2 regions of the Staphylococcus ursi genome follow, and region 2 is predicted to be linked to the other one. Evidence: predicted binding sites of a transcription regulator. Region 2 holds the regulator's gene; the other holds the start of a gene.
The links. The regulator LexA, encoded in region 2, represses DNA repair genes until DNA is damaged. The targets are predictions, from matches to a motif close to CGAACATATGTTCG.
Positions count from the first base shown of each region.

Region 1: a site for LexA is predicted at 6,946-6,959, ahead of uvrB (excinuclease ABC subunit UvrB). Genes of this name have one in related genera too.

Region 1 covers NZ_CP048279.1:2,326,281-2,336,446, reverse strand. The annotation lists gene GZH82_RS11025 (DEAD/DEAH box helicase family protein) at 1-407, shown strand, start outside; gene GZH82_RS11020 (ComF family protein) at 404-1,051, shown strand; gene hpf (ribosome hibernation-promoting factor, HPF/YfiA family) at 1,116-1,676, shown strand; gene secA (preprotein translocase subunit SecA) at 2,118-4,646, shown strand; one part of gene prfB (peptide chain release factor 2) at 4,686-4,757, shown strand; one part of gene prfB (peptide chain release factor 2) at 4,759-5,790, shown strand; gene GZH82_RS11000 (YfbR-like 5'-deoxynucleotidase) at 5,958-6,599, shown strand; gene GZH82_RS10995 (CsbA family protein) at 6,605-6,850, shown strand; gene uvrB (excinuclease ABC subunit UvrB) at 7,020-9,002, shown strand; gene uvrA (excinuclease ABC subunit UvrA) at 9,008-10,166, shown strand, end outside.
Region 2 covers NZ_CP048279.1:1,731,668-1,741,833, forward strand. The annotation lists gene sbcD (exonuclease subunit SbcD) at 1-1,124, opposite strand, end outside; gene GZH82_RS08080 (CcdC family protein) at 1,275-1,742, opposite strand; gene GZH82_RS08085 (YneF family protein) at 1,996-2,223, opposite strand; gene tkt (transketolase) at 2,381-4,366, opposite strand; gene GZH82_RS08095 (DUF896 domain-containing protein) at 4,471-4,707, opposite strand; gene sosA (DNA damage-induced cell division inhibitor SosA) at 4,979-5,212, opposite strand; gene lexA (transcriptional repressor LexA) at 5,357-5,980, shown strand; gene GZH82_RS08110 (CAP domain-containing protein) at 6,197-7,213, opposite strand; gene guaC (GMP reductase) at 7,220-8,197, opposite strand; gene rpsN (30S ribosomal protein S14) at 8,278-8,547, opposite strand; gene rpmG (50S ribosomal protein L33) at 8,719-8,868, shown strand; gene GZH82_RS08130 (amino acid permease) at 9,222-10,166, shown strand, end outside.

The sequences.
Region 1 (10,166 bases), 590 kb from region 2:
TTTTTTTCAGTGATATACGTGAAATGAAGCGATTTTTTGAAACTTATGAACCTTTAGTGGAACGTTTAGGATTGGTTTACAGTGAAGACCCTGAACGGTTAAATAAAGTAGAGGCTTTACGAAACGGTCTATACGACATCATGTTAACGACGACGATATTGGAAAGAGGCTTCACGATGCCTTATTTAGATGTATGGGTTGTTGATAGTCATCGCTACACTTCAACGGCTTTAATACAAATTGCAGGGCGTGTAGGACGTAAAGCAGTTTGTCCCGATGGTGAAGTGTTGTTTTTGCATGAAGGACGTACTAGGGCGATGTATGATGCTCGTCGTCAAATTGCTGAAATGAATCAACTAGCAAGGAAACGAGGGTGGATTAAATCAAACGATGTCTTTTTTGTATGAACACGATGTATGAAGATATTTTAATGGTGAACCTATTTTCAAAAACGCATACTTTATGCCCGAAATGTCGTGAATTAATCGAAAATTGTCGTTTTGATGAGACGGATCGATGTGCATACTGTAAAGGTAAATTAGATCTTTCAGGGGGATGCCACAATTGTCAGAACCTAGCCGATATGGGTGTACAATTTGAACGCATTGAACCACTTTTTCATTATGATCGTTTTGTGAAGACATTGATACACCAGTATAAATTTTTAAATGACGTAGCACTTGCGGAAGTTTTTGCACACTATATACGTATAAAACGTGTGAAAGATGAGATGATTGTACCGATGCCGTCTAGTCAGGATCACGATTTGCAGCGCACTTTTAATCCAGTTCAAACGATACTTCATCATTTGGAATTACCTTATGTCGCATGTTTAAAAATGCATCCTCGCTCGAAACAATTTGCATTATCTCGTTCAGAACGTTACGCAGTCGATAATCCCATTTACTTCGATAGTAATATTTCTCTGGAAAACAAAAGTATTCTCCTAATTGATGATATTTATACGACCGGTCACACTGCCCACTGTGCTGGAAATGTATTATTACAACAAAAAGTCAGAAAATTAAGTATGTTAACGTTTGCGAGATAGCGTAAACATGTTAAAATATAAGTAAGGAATATATTATAAAAAGAGGTTGAAAGGAGCGAGCACTATGATTAAATTTGAAATTCATGGAGACAACCTCACAATCACAGATGCTATTAGAAATTATATTGAGGAGAAAATTGGTAAGTTAGAACGCTATTTCACTAATGTGCCAAATGCAACAGCGCATGTGAAAGTGAAAACATATCAAAATTCTAGTACTAAAATCGAAGTGACAATTCCATTGAAAAATGTAACGCTTCGTGCAGAGGAACGACATGATGATTTATATGCAGGTATCGATTTAATTAATAATAAACTTGAACGTCAAGTTCGTAAGTATAAAACACGCGTTAATCGTAAAAACAGGGACCGTGGTTATGAAGAGGATGTATTTACAGAAATTGAAGCGACTGTACCAGAAGTGGAACAAGAAGCAACAGCGTCTGATATCGAAATCATTCGTTCTAAAACATTCAGCTTAAAACCAATGGACTCAGAAGAAGCGGTGCTACAAATGAATTTATTAGGACATGATTTCTTCGTGTTTAATAATCGTGAAACAGATGGCACAAGCATTGTTTATCGTCGTAAAGATGGTAAATACGGCTTGATTGAAACTGAATAATCTCTAGTAACTATAAAGAGATGACGTTCATTGTGCGGAGCAACTCAATAACTAAAAGATTTTGATTGAACGTGCGATGATGTGTACAAAAAAGTGTGGGGCAAGTGTATAAATCTAATCAGATGCATTAGATTTAAAGCTTGTCCCTTCTTTTATCATATGGGAAATGTTTGTGAGCATGTATAGTTCAAAAGTCTGACTACAAGTTTTTAATTTGATTCATAAGTCGAACGTCTATAAAGTAGGAAGTTGATTCGAATTACCATAAAGGTATGTGTTAAGAAATATCGCGGATTGTTATTTGACGGTATGAGGTATTATAATAAAATTGTTAAATGATACGTATATATATATAAGTGGTTTGAGTATAAATTTATACCGAAAAATGATATGATGAGTAGTTGTAAGCGGCACAGTTTTATGGCTAAAGGAGCGAACAAAATGGGTTTGATAACTAAAATGATTGACGGTAATAAACGAGAAGTCAAACGTTTAAGTAAGTTAGCAGATAAAGTCATCGCATTAGGAGAAGATATTGCGTTGCTAACTGATGAAGAAATGAGAGCGAAGACGAAAGCTTTTCAAGAAGAAGTTCAACAAATAGAAGATATTAAAAAACAGAATAATAAATTAGATGATATTTTACCGGAAGCCTTCGCACTTGTACGTGAAGCTTCTAAACGTGTGTTCAATATGACACCATATAAAGTACAAATTATGGGTGGGATCGCCATTCATAAAGGTGATATTGCAGAGATGAGAACCGGTGAAGGTAAAACATTAACTGCAACGATGCCAACCTATTTAAATGCATTAACTGGTCGCGGTGTGCACGTCATTACGGTAAACGAATATTTATCTAGTGTTCAAAGTGAAGAAATGGCAGAACTGTACAATTTCTTAGGTCTGTCAGTCGGATTGAACCTCAATAGTTTAAGCACGATAGAAAAACGTGAAGCTTATAGTAAAGACATCACATATAGCACAAATAATGAACTTGGCTTTGACTATTTACGTGACAACATGGTGAATTACAAAGAAGACCGTGTCATGCGTCCACTGCATTTTGCGATTATTGATGAGGTAGACTCGATTTTAATCGATGAAGCCCGTACACCGCTAATTATTTCAGGTGAAGCGGAGAAATCTACGTCTTTATATACACAAGCGAATGTGTTTTCAAAAATGCTTAAAGCTGAAGAAGATTATAACTATGATGTGCAAACGAAAAGTATTCAATTGACAGAACAAGGTATCGATAAGGCAGAACGCATGTTTAAAATTGAAAACTTATACGATGTGAAACATGTAGATGTTATTCACCACATTAACCTTGCTTTACGTGCACATTATACAATGCAGCGTGACGTAGATTACATGGTAACGGGTGGCGAAATTCTTATCGTCGACCAATTTACAGGTCGTACAATGCCAGGACGTCGTTTCTCAGAAGGTTTACACCAAGCGATTGAAGCGAAGGAAAATGTCCAAATTCAAAACGAATCTAAGACAATGGCGTCGATTACATTCCAAAACTATTTCAGAATGTACAACAAGTTAGCGGGTATGACGGGTACGGCTAAAACGGAGGAAGAAGAGTTTCGTAATATTTACAACATGACCGTAACTCAAATTCCAACGAACCGACCTGTCCAACGTGTCGACCGTTCAGATTTAATTTATGTTAGTCAAAAAGGTAAATTTGATGCGGTTGTCGAAGAAGTGATTGAAAAACATCGCAAAGGTCAGCCTGTATTATTGGGTACTGTCGCAGTAGAAACATCAGAATATATCTCGAATTTATTGAAAAAACGCGGTATTCGTCATAGTGTCCTCAATGCGAAAAACCATGAAAGAGAAGCGGAAATTGTTTCAGGTGCAGGTCAAAGAGGCGCCGTAACGATTGCGACAAACATGGCCGGACGTGGTACAGACATTAAACTAGGAGAAGGTGTTGAAGAGCTGGGTGGTCTAGCGGTAATTGGCACTGAACGTCATGAATCACGTCGTATTGATGATCAGCTACGTGGTCGTTCAGGTCGTCAAGGTGATAAAGGGGACAGTCGTTTCTATTTATCATTACAAGATGATTTGATGGTGCGCTTCGGTTCGGAACGTATGCAAGCGATGATGAGTCGTCTAGGGATGGATGATTCTACACCGATTGAATCTAAAATGGTGTCACGTGCTGTAGAGTCTGCACAAAAACGTGTAGAAGGTAACAACTTTGATGCGCGTAAACGTATTTTGGAATATGATGAAGTGTTACGTAAACAACGTGAAATCATGTATGAAGAACGTAATCAAATCATTGACCAAGATCAAAGTACGGACCTAGTGATGCAAATGATGCATTCCACATTAGACCGCGCATTGCTACATTACTTGAATGAAGACGAAGAAAAGATGGACTACGAGCCACTGATTTACTATGTTCAAGACATCTTTTTACATGAAGGTGACTTAACAGAAAGTGAAATTAACGGTAAAGATAGAGAGGATATGTTTGAAGTCATTTGGGCGAAAATTGAAGCTGCATACAATCGTCAAAAAGATCAACTAGGCGAGCGTATGCCGGAGTTTGAACGTATGATATTATTGCGTTCGATTGATAATCATTGGACGTCACATATTGATACGATGGACCAACTCCGTCAAGGGATTCATTTACGTTCATATGGTCAACAAAATCCATTGCGTGACTATCAAAATGAAGGACATCAATTGTTCGATATGATGATGCAAAGTATTGAAGAAGATGTCAGCAAATATATTCTGAAATCTGTCATCACGGTAGAAGAAGATGTTGAACGTGAGAAAACGAAAGAATTAGAAGGTAAGCACGTTTCAGCTGAAGATGGCAAAGAGAAAGTTAAACCACAACCTATTGTCAAAGAACATGAGGTCGGACGTAATGAACCATGTCCATGTGGAAGTGGCAAAAAATATAAAAATTGTCACGGCAAATAGCGGTGGCAATAGCTGAATATTTAAAAGGAGCGATACACGATGGAATTGTCCGAACTTAAACGCAATATGGATAGTTATAGCGCAAAATTAGAACAACTTAGGGGGTCTCTTTGACTTAGAAAATAAAGAGACGAACATCCAAGAATATGAAGAGATGATGGCGGACCCACAGTTTTGGGATAATCAAGAACGCGCGCAAACGATTATCGACCAGAATAATGCCATAAAATCTGTTGTGAACAATTACTATGAAGTTGCTGAAACGCTTGAAGAAATGGTTGCAACGTATGAATTGTTACAAGAAGAATATGATGACGAAATGAAAGATGATTTAGAACAAGAAGTCATTGGATTCCAAACGAAAGTAGATCAATTCGAATTACAACTCTTGCTGGATGGCGAACATGATGCAAACAATGCTATTCTCGAGCTACATCCTGGTGCAGGTGGTACAGAGTCTCAAGACTGGACAAATATGTTGTTGCGTATGTATCAACGTTATTGTGAACAGCAAGGTTTTAAGGTGGAAATTGTCGATTATCAAGCAGGCGATGAAGCGGGTGTTAAAAGTGTGACCATGCTCGTCAAAGGTCACAATGCTTACGGTTACTTAAAAGCTGAAAAAGGTGTCCATCGTCTCGTTCGTATTTCGCCGTTTGATTCTTCAGGGCGTCGCCATACGTCATTTGCGTCATGTGATGTAATTCCTGAATTTAACAACGAAAAAATCGAAGTTGAAATCAACCCAGACGATATTACTGTGGATACTTTCCGTGCGTCAGGTGCGGGTGGTCAGCATATTAACAAAACTGAATCAGCCATCCGTATTACGCACCATCCGACAGGTATTGTGGTGAATAATCAAAATGAACGTTCACAAATTAAAAACAGAGAAGCAGCGATGAAAATGTTGAAAGCGAAACTTTATCAACTTGAGTTAGAACAAAAAGAACAAGAGTTAGCTGCCATTCGTGGTGAACAAAAAGAGATTGGTTGGGGGAGTCAAATTCGTTCTTACGTTTTCCACCCTTATTCTATGGTGAAAGATCACCGTACAAACGAGGAGACGGGCAACGTCAACGCAGTCATGGACGGTGAGATTGGTCCGTTTATCGAAGCGTATTTAAGACATCAAATGCAATAAGATGAAAAGCAGGGGCTAGGGCATTCAATTGTTCGAGCCCCTGAAATGTATCATTCACCAATATCATTTTTTATAAAGGCAAGAAACAAGTGATATTTCACGAATAAATGTGTTAATATAATCAACAAATGGACATCAAACGTAAACATGACAGGAGGAGGTTGATTATGGGAATTCATCAATATATTAAAAGGTTATCAGACTTAGAAAAGCTCATTCGATTACCCGGGAAATTTAAATACTTCGAGCATAATGTAGCCGCGCACTCATTCAAAGTTACAAAAATTGCCCAGTATTTAGGTACGGTTGAAGAGTATCACGGTAAGACAGTGGATTGGAAAAGTTTATATGAAAAAGCGCTCAACCATGACTTTGCTGAAGTATTTACGGGAGATATTAAAACGCCTGTGAAGTATGCAAGCGGAGAATTGAAAAAACTGTTCTCACAAGTGGAAGAGGAAATGGTTGATACATTCATTAAAGAAGAAATTCCAGAACAGTACCAAGATATTTATCGCCGTCGCCTACAAGAAGGTAAAGATGACTCGTTAGAAGGACAAATTCTATCGGTCGCAGATAAAATTGATTTATTATATGAAACATTTGGTGAAATACAAAAACGTAATCCTGAACCTCTATTTTTTGAAATATATGAGATGAGTCTTGAAACGATTATGCAATTTGATCATTTGGCTTCCGTACAGGATTTTATTGAAAATATTATTCCAGAAATGTTAACTGAAAGATTTATACCACGCACTGAATTAAAAGAAATGACGATGCAAATCCTAAATAAAAGAAAGATGTGATAGGGTTGATTTGGTATCTATTGGCCGCTTTTTTTCCTTGTGTCCTTGTGGTTATTTTCAGCGCGATAACGAGAAGTAAATGGATGGGGACGCTCATTACATTAGTCGTGATCGGTGCTTCAGTTTATAAAGGATTTTTCCATAATGAATGGATTATTTTCCTTGACGTTGTATCATTGTTAGCAGGGTATATTATTGTAGAAGAACTAAAAATTCATCATATCGAGCATGATAGAGAGGGCGGTATGTGATCGTTGTCCATACGCCTTCGCAATTATAGCGGCATCAGGAGTGAATCTGACACAGTTTGAATGTTATCAGAAGCACTCCTCTTTGTGTTGGATTGCGAACAAATGTTTGTATTTCATCGTTGTGTTCTGTTAAAATATGAGTACTAAGTAGATAGGAGGCGGACAGTGAATGGAGCATCATGACTTTAAAATTGCTTCAAATTTCGAACCACAAGGGGACCAACCCCAAGCCATCAAAGCACTGGTAAAAGGGATAGAAGAAGGCAAGCGTCATCAAACATTACTCGGTGCAACAGGTACAGGTAAAACATTTACGATGAGTAATGTCATTAAAGAAGTGGGCAAACCGACGCTCATTATTGCGCATAACAAAACGTTAGCAGGGCAATTGTACAGTGAGTTCAAAACCTTCTTTCCTGAAAATAGAGTGGAATATTTTGTAAGTTACTACGATTATTACCAACCAGAAGCGTATGTTCCGTCTACCGATACGTTTATTGAAAAAGATGCGTCGATTAACGATGAAATAGACCAACTCCGACATTCAGCAACGAGTGCGCTGTTTGAACGAGATGATGTCATTATTATCGCCAGTGTGAGTTGTATTTACGGTTTAGGTAATCCAGACGAATACCGTGACTTAGTTGTGAGCATTCGTGTAGGGATGGAAATGGATAGAAGTGAGTTATTGCGAAAGCTCGTTGACGTACAATATACACGAAACGACATTGACTTTAGACGCGGGACATTTAGAGTACGCGGCGATGTCGTTGAGATTTTCCCGGCTTCACGTGAAGAGTTATGTATTCGTGTTGAATTTTTTGGTGATGAAGTAGATCGCATTAGTGAGATTAACTATTTAACGGGTGAAGTATTAAAAGAACGCGAACACTTTGCGCTTTTCCCAGCTTCTCACTTCGTAACCCGTGAAGAAAAAATGAAGATTGCGATTGAGCGTATTGAAAAAGAATTAGAAGAACAACTTGAATATTTAAGAAATGAAAATAAATTACTCGAGGCGCAACGTTTAGAACAACGAACGAATTATGATTTAGAGATGATGCGCGAAATGGGCTTTACGTCAGGGATTGAAAACTATTCAGTTCATCTTACGTTGCGACCACTCGGCTCTACACCGTACACTTTGTTAGATTATTTTGGTGATGATTGGCTCATTATGATTGATGAGTCGCATGTTACGTTGCCTCAAATTCGTGGAATGTACAACGGAGACCAAGCACGTAAAAAAGTGTTAGTCGAGCATGGTTTCCGTCTCCCGAGTGCATTAGACAATAGACCATTGAAGTTTGAAGAGTTCGAACAAAAAGCGAAACAACTTGTTTATGTATCGGCGACACCAGGCCCATATGAAATCGAACGTACAGATGAAATGATTGAACAAATTATTCGACCAACTGGCTTGTTAGATCCAAAAATCGAAGTCCGCCCTACTAAAAATCAGATCGACGACTTGCTCAGTGAAATTCAAGAACGAACAGCACAAGGCGAACGTGTACTGATTACAACGTTAACGAAAAAAATGAGTGAAGATTTAACAACTTATTTAAAAGAAGCTGGTGTAAAGGTCAATTACTTGCACTCTGAAATTAAAACGTTAGAACGGATTGAAATTATTCGAGACTTACGTATGGGAACATTTGATGTGCTCATCGGTATTAACTTGCTTAGAGAAGGACTTGATATTCCAGAAGTGTCATTAGTGGTGATTTTGGATGCAGATAAAGAAGGTTTCTTACGTTCTGAGCGTTCGTTAATCCAAACGATGGGTCGTGCAGCGCGTAATGATAAAGGGCGTGTCATCATGTATGCGGATCGAATAACAGATTCAATGAAAGTTGCGATTGATGAAACTGAACGACGTCGTGAAATTCAAATCGCGTACAATGAAAAACATGGTATTGTACCGAAAACAATTAATAAAGAAATTCATGATGTCATTAGTGCAACGGTCGAAACGGATGAAACTAATGAAGATCAACGTAAAGAAGTACCGAAGAAAATGACGAAAAAAGAACGTGAAAAAACGATTGAAAATGTAGAAAAAGAAATGAAAGAAGCCGCAAAAGCATTAGATTTCGAAAGAGCAACCGAATTAAGAGATTTATTATTTGAACTAAAATCAAAAGGGTGAAATGCATGAAAGAACCATCAATCGTAGTGAAAGGGGCACGTGCCCACAATTTAAAAAATGTTGATATCGAATTGCCAAAAAATCAGTTGATTGTGATGACGGGACTGTCGGGCTCAGGGAAGTCCTCGCTCGCATTTGACACGATTTATGCTGAAGGGCAACGTCGATATGTGGAGTCTTTAAGCGCATATGCTCGTCAGTTTTTAGGGCAAATGGATAAACCAGACGTAGATACTATTGAAGGTTTGTCTCCAGCGATATCTATTGATCAAAAGACAACAAGTAAAAACCCGCGTTCAACGGTGGCGACTGTAACGGAAATTTACGATTACATTCGTCTCCTTTATGCGCGTATCGGAAAGCCTTTTTGTCCAAATCATGGTATCGAAATCGAATCGCAAACTGTACAACAAATGGTTGACCGTATTATGGAATTAGAAGAACGTACGAAAATTCAACTGCTAGCACCTGTTGTGAACCATCGTAAAGGGACGCATGAAAAATTATTAACGGACATCAGTAAAAAAGGTTATGTACGTGTGCGTGTTGACGGTGAAATTATGGACGTGACACAAGCACCGGAACTGGATAAAAATAAAAATCATACCATTGAAATTGTCGTGGACCGTTTAGTCGTGAAACCGGGTATTGAAACACGTTTAGCAGATTCTATCGAGACTGTACTTGAATTAGCAGACGGTCGACTCGTCGTGGATATTATTGATGGGGATAAACTGGAGTTTTCAGAAAAGCATGCATGTCCCATTTGTGGCTTTTCAATTGGTGAGTTAGAACCGAGAATGTTCAGTTTTAACAGTCCATTCGGTGCGTGTCCAACATGTGATGGCTTAGGACAAAAGTTAACGGTAGACTTAGATTTAGTCGTACCTGATAAAGATAAGACGCTCAATGAAGGCGCGATTTTACCCTGGGAGCCGACAAGTTCGGACTTTTATCCATCGATGTTAAAGCGTGTTTGTGAAGTGTACAAAATCAATATGGATAAACCATATAAAAAATTGACTGAACGCCAAAGAAATATCATTTTATACGGTTCTGGTGACAAAGAAATTGAGTTTACATTCAAGTCGAAATTCGGTCAAGAGCGTAAACGTACGATGCCGTTCGAAGGGGTTGTCCCGAATATTGAGCGTCGTTACCATG
Region 2 (10,166 bases):
TCCTCCTCATTCATCGTTTCTAACAACTGTACTACATTACTTTTTTGCGTTTCTGATAGTGTATCGGTCGTCATTTCAGAATAAAATTGACTCACGATATCTAATGGTGACAACTTTTTAACATCTGTCAGTACTTTAGACTGATAAGATGACGGTTGCGTTTGTTGTGTTAAAGACAGTGTGTTCGGATAAATTTGTTTCAACTTTTGCATAGGATCTTTGACGTGCGTTAATTGTTCAACATTAAAATGAAAATAACTGTCATCATTTTTACGCTTAAAACGGCCATTCATAATATCATCAAAACTTGCTTCCACGACTTCTAACTCACGAGCTGGCTTTAACGGGATAAAACTTTGTCGCATCTCTTGATCGGATTCAATGTGAAATAGACGAACCCCTTTAGCTTGTTGCACTTCAGAAAATGAGTATTGCAACAGCGAACCACTATACACGACATTTTGATACTGACTCGCAAAAGGATGATGAATATGTCCAAGCATGACTGCATCAAAATCTAATAAAAATTGTGGTGATACCGCTTCAATAGTGCCTATCGTAATGTCACGTTCTGAATCACTTTTTGGCGCACCTGTAAGTGTAAAATGCCCCACTAAAATATTCGTCATAGCAGGATTTAACTGTGGACGTAATTGATCGACTAATTTTTTCACAGCCTCTTCGTAATATTCTACAGACACTTCTAAATACTCACGTGCTTCAGATAATGTAAAAAATGGCAGGGTATACACGGCCACGTTCCCGAAAACAACTGGCTCAAAAAATTGTTCAATTTCCGTAGTAATATAAAGTTGATTATGTCGAAACCAGGAGGCACCGTAGCGCAAACGTTCTTTACCATCGTGATTGCCATTAATCATCACTATAGGAATTTGCATGTCTAAATTAATTTTCGCAATCGTTTCTTCCATCAGTTGAATCACGTATTTACTTGGATAAGCCGTATCATAAATATCTCCTGCAATAATGAGCGCATCCGGTTGTTCACGTTCAAGGACCTCAAACAATTGTTGTAAGACGTATTGCTGATCTTCCAAAAACGAATGACCATTTAAAACTTTGCCTAAATGCCAATCGGCCGTATGTATTAATTTCAATTTCATCACCTCAGAACAAATGTTCGATTCTATTTTATAGCATGCTTCAGTTCATTTCAAGTGACTGACGGCGCTTTTTATCATCATTTTGCACTTGCCGTAACTATAGAAAAAGACCTCGCAGCACCATCACTGCAAAGGTCAATAACATACTCATTATGCGACAATTTGATTTTTGATTTTTTTATATCGATAAAGCATCGCAAGTCGCCAAGGTACAAGCATACTAAACGCTAGCAAGAAGAACATCCCTGCTAACTCCCCAGGGTCTACAGAATTGCCTAAAAAGACTTTCAGTACTGTACGAATCAGTAATAGCGTGACTAACACAAATGGGAATGCTTTAGATTTTTTTAAATAAATTTGGCTACCTTTGACTTCAAAATGAGAGGTCATGATGAGTACACTTGAAAAAACAACCCCTAAAACGACTGATTCTATGATTTCAAAACCAGTTAATCTAAAGTAAGGGATGACATACATCAGTGCACCCGTAGCCATAAAGAAAGGAGGCAAAATAATTTTCTTTGTATTTACTGGATATTTTTGCGCCTTCATTCTAATGACAATGACACCTGCACCCATTACAAACGCAACGAGTATGGATAAAACTAAATATGTCAACGCTGCTCCTCCTAACATCATCCAAAGATACCAATAAGTATATCATATGACAACTAAAATGAGTAATGGTCTATACTTGTCGTTTTGAAATGGGAAATAAATATTTTCAACAGTTTACCAAAGTGAAAAGTATACTTTAACTGATGACTTCAAAAATATTTTGTCCCAAATTCATTCCAAAAGCAAAAATAGCAAGGATGTGCGCTTTTCTATTTCCAGCACAAATCCTTGCTATCGTTAACGTTAAAGAACATTACATTTTTTTATCCATGTTTTTGTTCATCATTGTCATCATTTGATTAATTTTCTTTTGAGATGGTTTTTGTCCCATCTGCATCATCATCATGCGTAACATTTCTTCATTGATTGGTGGGTTTTTCTTTAAATAATCCATCATATATTTACGCGCTAAGAAAAAACCTCCAACTAATCCACCGATAAGTGCAATAACAATTAATAAAATTGCTAACCATGTAGCCATAGTTTCACCCACTTTCTTTATCCTTTTGCATTTTACTAAAATTATGTATGCTTTTCAAGATATGGAAGACAAATTTATACCAAATCCAAAAAGAAAAGCCGAGCTCAAAATCGACTAATCGAGCTCGACTCTATATTTGACAATATTTTAGAGGAAATTATAATTTTTCAATTTCTGCTAAAACATTTTCTTTAGTGAAGCCGTATTTCTCAACAACTAAGTCGCCAGGCGCACTTGCACCGTAACGGTCGATACCTACAACCACACCGTTCATACCAACATATTTATGCCAACCTAATGAAGCTGCCATTTCAACAGCTGCACGTTTTTCAACATGTGGTAATAAAATTTCATCTTGGTATGCTTTTGATTGATTTTCAAATGCGTTCCAGTTTGGCATTGAAACGACACGTACACCTTTACCTTGTTCTTCAAGCGCTTTAGCGACGTCTACTGTTAAGCTTACTTCTGAACCAGATGCTAATAAAACATATTCTGGAGATTTTTCAGTTTCGAATACAATGTAAGCACCTTTTCTTACGCCTTCTTCAACTGTTGATTCTTCTACATCTAATACAGGTAAACCTTGACGTGTTAATACTAATGCAGTTGGTGTACCGTTTGATTCAACAGCTACTTTCCATGCTACACGTGTTTCGTTACCATCAGCTGGACGAATTACGTTTAAGTTAGGAATCGCTCTTAAACCAGCTAATTGTTCGATTGGTTCGTGAGTAGGGCCATCTTCACCTACAGCAATTGAATCATGTGTGAACACGAATGTTGAACGTAAGCCCATGATTGCTGCTAAACGTAATGCTGGTTTTAAATAGTCACTGAATACGAAGAATGTCGCACCATATGGGTGTAAACCACCGTGTGCAGCCATACCGTTAACAGTTGCTGCCATTGCGAATTCACGTACACCGAACCATACGTTTTTACCGACGCCATTTTCAGCAGAGAAGTCAGTTTCGTTTTTAACATTTGATTTGTTTGATGAAGCTAAGTCAGCTGAACCACCAAATAATGTTGGTACTGCTTTACTTAAAGCTTGAATCACATCACCAGAGTCTGCACGAGAAGCCCCTTTGTGACCAAGTTCAAATTTAGGAAGTTCATTTTCATAGCCTTCAGGTAATTCACCTGCTATAGCATCTTTGAACTCTTTATATAATTCAGGGTATTTCTTAGCATATTGTTCTACTTTTTCTTTCCATGCTTTTTCATTTTCATCAGCACGTTGAATCATTGTTGAATTGAAAATGTCATAAACTTCATCTTCAACATGGAAGTGTTTAGATGGATCAAGGTTATAACTTTCGAATGTTAAGTTACGTTCTTCTTCACCTAATGGCGCACCATGTGACGCGTTACTGTTAGATTTGTTAGGTGAACCGTAACCAATGATTGTTTTCACTTCAATGATTGTTGGACCTGCTTGACCTTTAGCTTCTTCAATCGCCTTATCAATAGCTTCGATGTCGTTACCATCTTTAACAAGAATGTGGTTCCAACCATAAGCTTCAAAACGTTTTTTAATATCTTCAGAGAATGCTTTTGAAGCTTCCCCGTCTAGAGAAATATCGTTTGAATCGTAAAGTGTAATCAATTTGTCTAATTTTAAGTGACCTGCAAGTGAAGCTGCTTCATGTGAAATACCTTCCATTAAGTCACCATCAGATGCCAATACATAAGTGTAGTGATCGACAACATCGATATCTTTGTTAAATTTAGCAGCTAAATGTTTTTCAGCCATTGCCATACCTACTGACATTGCAAAACCTTGTCCAAGTGGTCCAGTCGTAATTTCTACACCTTTTGTATGGTGATATTCTGGATGTCCAGGCGTTTTAGAATCCCATTGTCTAAATTGTTTTAACTCATCAAGTTCAAGTGAACCAGACACATGTAATAAACTATAAAGTAATGCTGATCCATGACCTGCTGATAAGATAAAGCGGTCTCTGTTGAAATATTCATGTGAATTTGGATTAAAGTTTAAATGGCGTGTCCATAAAGTATATGCCATTGGTGCTGCCCCCATTGGTAAACCAGGGTGACCTGAATTTGCTTTCTCAATAGCGTCAATACTTAATCCACGTATTGTATTTATAGCTAAGCTATCATTTCGTTGAGTCATTTGAAAATCCTTCCTTTCTCATTCCATATCATAATTACATTATAACCGAAACAGTGTTCGAAACCTAATAAATGGTACCGCGTTATCCATTATATTCAAAAATACTAACTACGTAATTGATTTTGCTTTTGAACTTCTTTTAATTTTTCAGGCGTTACGTCATTGCCATTTGGATCAATCACTTTTGTATTTTCGATTTGGCTTTTAAAACTGCTTCTAAACACTTCTAAATACTCACTTCTTAATTGAGATTGTTCTTTTGCTTCCGTTTCAGTAAGTCCTTCACTTTTTTTCTTATTTGCGAGTTCATTGATTCGATTTAACTTTTCTTTACTAAGCATATGAGCTCCCCTCCGTGATTTTCTTTACAAAAATATAACAGAAAAATGTTATAAAACCAAATGCTTGAACTTGGCATAAAAGTAAGCGTTATCATGGTTTGAACGTTTTTCTGTTCTAACACTTTTTTGTCGTATAGCATTTCATTTCATCTACTAAAAAGACCATCTCGTGTCGTTTAATCCATTCACATATATTTAAACAAGAAACTAGAAAAGACCATAGAGAAGATGACCTGAACCTTTTTCTCTCTATGGTCTTTGTATTGGTTATTTAATGACTCAGCGTCACGGCTACAACGGACTGTTCGTTTGTATGATTGCGCTGCTGTTCGTATTTTTGTTGTTGTTCTGTTTGTGTCGTTTTAAGTTGATGATCTGTCATTTCGTACGTTTGTTCTGTTTTGCTTGCATCAGTGGCGAGTAAAAAGAATGATAAAAATAAGATTAAAGAAATGATAAACACTGACAAGAACAAGTAAACCTCTGAACTTTTAATGTGAAGCATCTTCGTCACTCCTCGAACGTTTGTTTGTATTAATAATCTAACAGAACGAATGTTCTCTGTCAACACCAAAACGAACAAACGTTTGTTAACGTTCGCGTGGTATGTTATAATATCAACAAATAGTACTGAGAAGGAGTGTGGAAAATGAGAGAATTAACTAAAAGACAAAGTGAAATATTTGAATTTATTAAACATGTCGTGCAAACAAAAGGGTATCCACCGAGTGTTCGTGAAATTGGTGAGGCTGTGGGATTAGCTTCAAGTTCGACTGTACATGGGCATTTGTCAAGATTAGAAGAAAAGGGCTATATTCGACGAGACCCTACCAAACCCCGCGCTATAGAAATCGTGAATGAATTGATGGGCGAACCTGTGAATATGGAAGAAACAATCTATGTACCTGTCATCGGTAAAGTTACAGCAGGGACACCTATTTCTGCTATTGAAAATGTTGAAGAGTATTATCCGTTACCCGAACATTTTACATCAACACATAACGGTCAGATTTTTATCCTTAACGTTGTGGGAGATAGTATGATTGAAGCTGGTATTCTAGACGGAGATAAAGTCATTGTAAGAAGTCAATCGATTGCTGAAAACGGTGACATCATTGTTGCAATGACTGAAGAAGATGAAGCTACTGTAAAACGTTTCTACAAAGAAAAAAATCGTTACCGTTTACAACCAGAAAATAGTAGTTTAGAACCTATTTATCTAGAACAAGTTACAGTATTAGGTAAAGTCATTGGCTTGTTTAGAGAAATGTAATCTTGCGTCCACCACTCCTTCAAAAAAATGGACCTTACAAATTAAATGTAAGGTCCGCTCTTTCTAATTTTTATTCAGAATTTTTTTCACTTGTATTAAAATATCATCTGGTGTTTTCTTTTTATTCACTGTATTTTGTTGCTTTGAATTATTCTGCTTTGATGTCATTTGAATCACTTCCATGAGTGATATTCCCCAAAATTACCATTCAAAACATTAACCAATATAATTTTCTGTCCAATACGGTTGGCGTTTCTCATTAAAATCTACACCAATACCGATTGTTTTGACGTTTTCATTCAAAATATTTTTACGATGACCACTTGAATTCATTAAGCCATGGTGTGCAAAAATCGCACTTGTTTGACCATATGCCAAGTTTTCTGCTGCTGTCTGATATTGATGGCCGTCTTTTTCCATACGATCAAATGGTGATTCACCTTTAAGATTAGTATGGTCAAAATATTGATTTTCAGCCATGTCAGTACTATGTTTGCGTGCAGTGTCAGCTAATTTGTCCGAATAGTTAAGGGGTTGCAATCCTTTTTGAACTCTCTCAGCATTTAATAAATAATAATCTTCCTTCTCAAAACTTTCTTGTAAATATTGAGAAGGTGCCGCATATTGACTGTTCAATCTGTTTTCCATTTGATGACTGATTTGCATCAACCCTGTTAATTGATTGTTTTCATGTTGATCATAAAATGCAGTGGTATAAATCCCGTCTTTATCAAAAATATCGTATTCATCATTGTCATTTTCATAAATAGTGCGGCCTTTTTGAATACCTCCAATTGGTTGACCAAGTTCTTTACGTACCGCTTTTTTAGGTGTTCCGTATTTCACACCACTTTTTGATGTAACCATATTTTGATTGGTATATAAACCATGCACCTTATTGTCAATATAGCTAACCATGACAAAGTTGCTAAAATCTTGATGATAAACTTCCCATTTTGTCCCGTATTCATTACCAATTTCTGACTCAGGTTGACCCAGTTTTTGTTCGACTTCATCACGACTCATGTTCATCTGAATATTTCTAATTGCAAAATTTTGTGATTTGGGCTTTTTAAGTGTTGGTTCGTTCGTTTTACCTTCTACAAGTTGATCGATTTGTTGTGTAATCGATGTAGCAATTTTAGAAAATGTTTCATTCGGCTGAAGTGGTATGAGTAATAAAAGAATGATACCAACAACGGTGATTGAGAGAAATTTTTTGATAACGAACAGCTCCTTTTAGTCACGATCTCCGTTAAAGATAGAATTGCGTACGATGACATAATCTACTTTTCTTAAGGCATCTACATCTTTACCACCTGCGTATGAAATCGAACTTTGTAAATCTTCCTGCATCTCTACAAGAGTATCTTGAAGTGAGCCTTTATGTTCTACAAACATCTTTTTGCCTTCAACATTTTTACGTTCGCCTTTTTGATATTCTGATGCACTACCAAAATACTCTTTATATTTTTTACCTTCTATTTCAACTGTTTCACCAGGTGATTCTTCATGAGCAGCAAAGAGGGAGCCAATCATGACCATTGATGCACCAAAACGCACTGATTTTGCAATGTCACCATGTGTACGGATACCACCGTCAGCAATAATAGGTTTACGGGCAGCTTTACTACAATGATTGACCGCAGCTAATTGCCATCCGCCTGTCCCAAATCCAGTTTTAATTTTCGTAATACAGACACGCCCAGGACCAATACCGACTTTCGTTGCATCAGCGCCAGCATTTTCGAGTTCTCTCACGCCTTCTGGTGTACCAACATTACCTGCAATTACAAACGCTTTAGGTAAATGCTCCTTAATATATTGAATCATTTCAATCACTTGATCTGAATGTCCATGCGCAATATCAATTGTAATATATTCTGGTGTAAGATTCTCAGCTTTCAATGCATCAATAAATTCAAATTCACCTGGTTTAACACCTACAGAAATTGAAGCATATAACCCTTTACTTTGCATCTTTTTAACAAATGGTAAACGCGCTTCTTCTTCAAATCGGTGCATAATATAGAAGTAATCATTTTGCGCAAACCATTCAGCCAAAGATTCATTCATGACTGTTTGCATATTGGCAGGCACAACTGGCAACTTAAAACGTTTCGGTCCAAATTGTACAGACGTATCGATTTCTGAACGGCTTTTCACAACACTTTTATTCGGGATGAGTTGGATATCTTCATAGTCAAAAATTTTCATAAAAAAAGCCCCTTTATCTTTTTATTCCTTTGATAATATACTACCTTTAAGGAACAAAGTAAAATAAAGAGGGGATTGATTTACCAACTTGATTTTTTAACGCCAGGAATTTGACCTTTATGTGCATGTTCTCTAAATGCAATACGAGACATTTCAAATTTACGTAACACACCACGAGGTCGACCTGTCACTTTACATCTGCGTGTTAAACGTGTTGGTGAAGAATCTCTTGGTAATTTTCTTAACGCTTCATAGTCACCTTTTGCTTTTAATTCTCTACGTAGTTCAGCATATTTTGCGACTAATGCTTCTCTTTTTTGCTCTTTTACAATTTTCGACTTTTTAGCCATATATATGAACACTCCTTACAAATCGTAATCATTTCGTTTTATATATTAGCACATGCTTCTTCTACTTGGCAAGACTTTAATTGGTGAAAATAAAAAAGAGTTGGCAAAACGCCCTGCACGTGCTAAAATAATAAATCGTAATAGTTTCAATTTGAAAAGGAGGGACTAGTCATGCGCGTAAATGTAACATTAGCATGTACTGAATGTGGTGACCGTAACTACATCACAACTAAAAACAAACGAACTAATCCTGAGCGTATTGAAATGATGAAGTATTGCCCAAGATTAAACAAACACACTCTACACAGAGAAACAAAATAATCATAGTGAACAATCAGTGGCATTGATTTTGCGACGCTTATTTCGCAAGTGCATCAATGCATTAGCGAGCACGTCACCTTGCTTATAATTAAAATACGACATAAGTCAAATGATTCGAATATCATTTGACTTTTTTATTTATCTTATCATCATACAACTTTTCTACATATTGACCACAAAACTGCTTACGCGCTTTGTATCATGATGAAATTTCTCACTTACATTTTCTATTTTCCACACCCTATTTTAATTCTCTAAACATTTTATCGCTTTAAAGTCGAAAAATTTTATTGAAACTCATCCCCTTAACAAGTAAAATATATAGAAAGCTAATTGTTGAGGAGAAGATATGTATGGAAGAAAAAAAATTAAGTAGAGGCCTCCAATCAAGGCATATTACAATGATTGCCATTGGAGGCGCGATTGGTACAGGGCTCTTTGTCGCAACTGGCGGCGTAATTGCTCAAGCTGGTCCAGGTGGCGCGATACTTGCCTATTTGATTATCGGGGTGATGTTATACTTTTTAATGTCATCAATAGGAGAAATGGCAACTTTTTACCCTGTGTCTGGGGCATTTAGTAGTTATGCCAATCGTTTTGTAGACCCATCTTTAGGTTTTACGATGGGCTGGTTATACTGGACAATTTGGTCTCTAGTAACAAGTGTTGATATTATCGTTGCATCAAGTGTCATTAATTATTGGGATGCATTTCATTTCTTCTCACCGCTTGTATGGAGTTTAATCTTTTTAGCATTATTATTTTTAGTGAACATCTTTACCGTCAAAGCGTTTGGTGAAGCTGAGTTCTGGCTTTCTTTAATTAAAGTCGTCACAATCATTATTTTCATCGTATTAGGTATTTTAATGATTTTCGGTATTTTAGGAGGGCATTATTACGGTTTCAAACACTTTACAACTGGTGAAGCACCATTTGTTGGTGGCATTTCTGGGTTCTTAAGTGTCTTATTAATTGCAGGTTTTTCCGTTGGTGGGACTGAGGTCGTTGCAGTAACAGCTGGTGAATCAGATAATCCGAAAGCGTCTATGCCACGTGCCATCAAGCAAGTTTTTTGGCGAATTTTATTATTCTATGTATTGTCTATCGCGGTGATTTCTGCCATTTTAGCTTATACAGATCCAACATTACTCAATCAAAGTGGTTCAATCGCTCAAAGTCCATTTACGATTGTTTTTGATAGAGTCGGTATCGCTTTTGCAGCTTCTGTGATTAACGCGGTGATTTTAACATCATTACTTTCAGCTGCAAATTCAGGTGTCTTTACAACAAGTCGTATG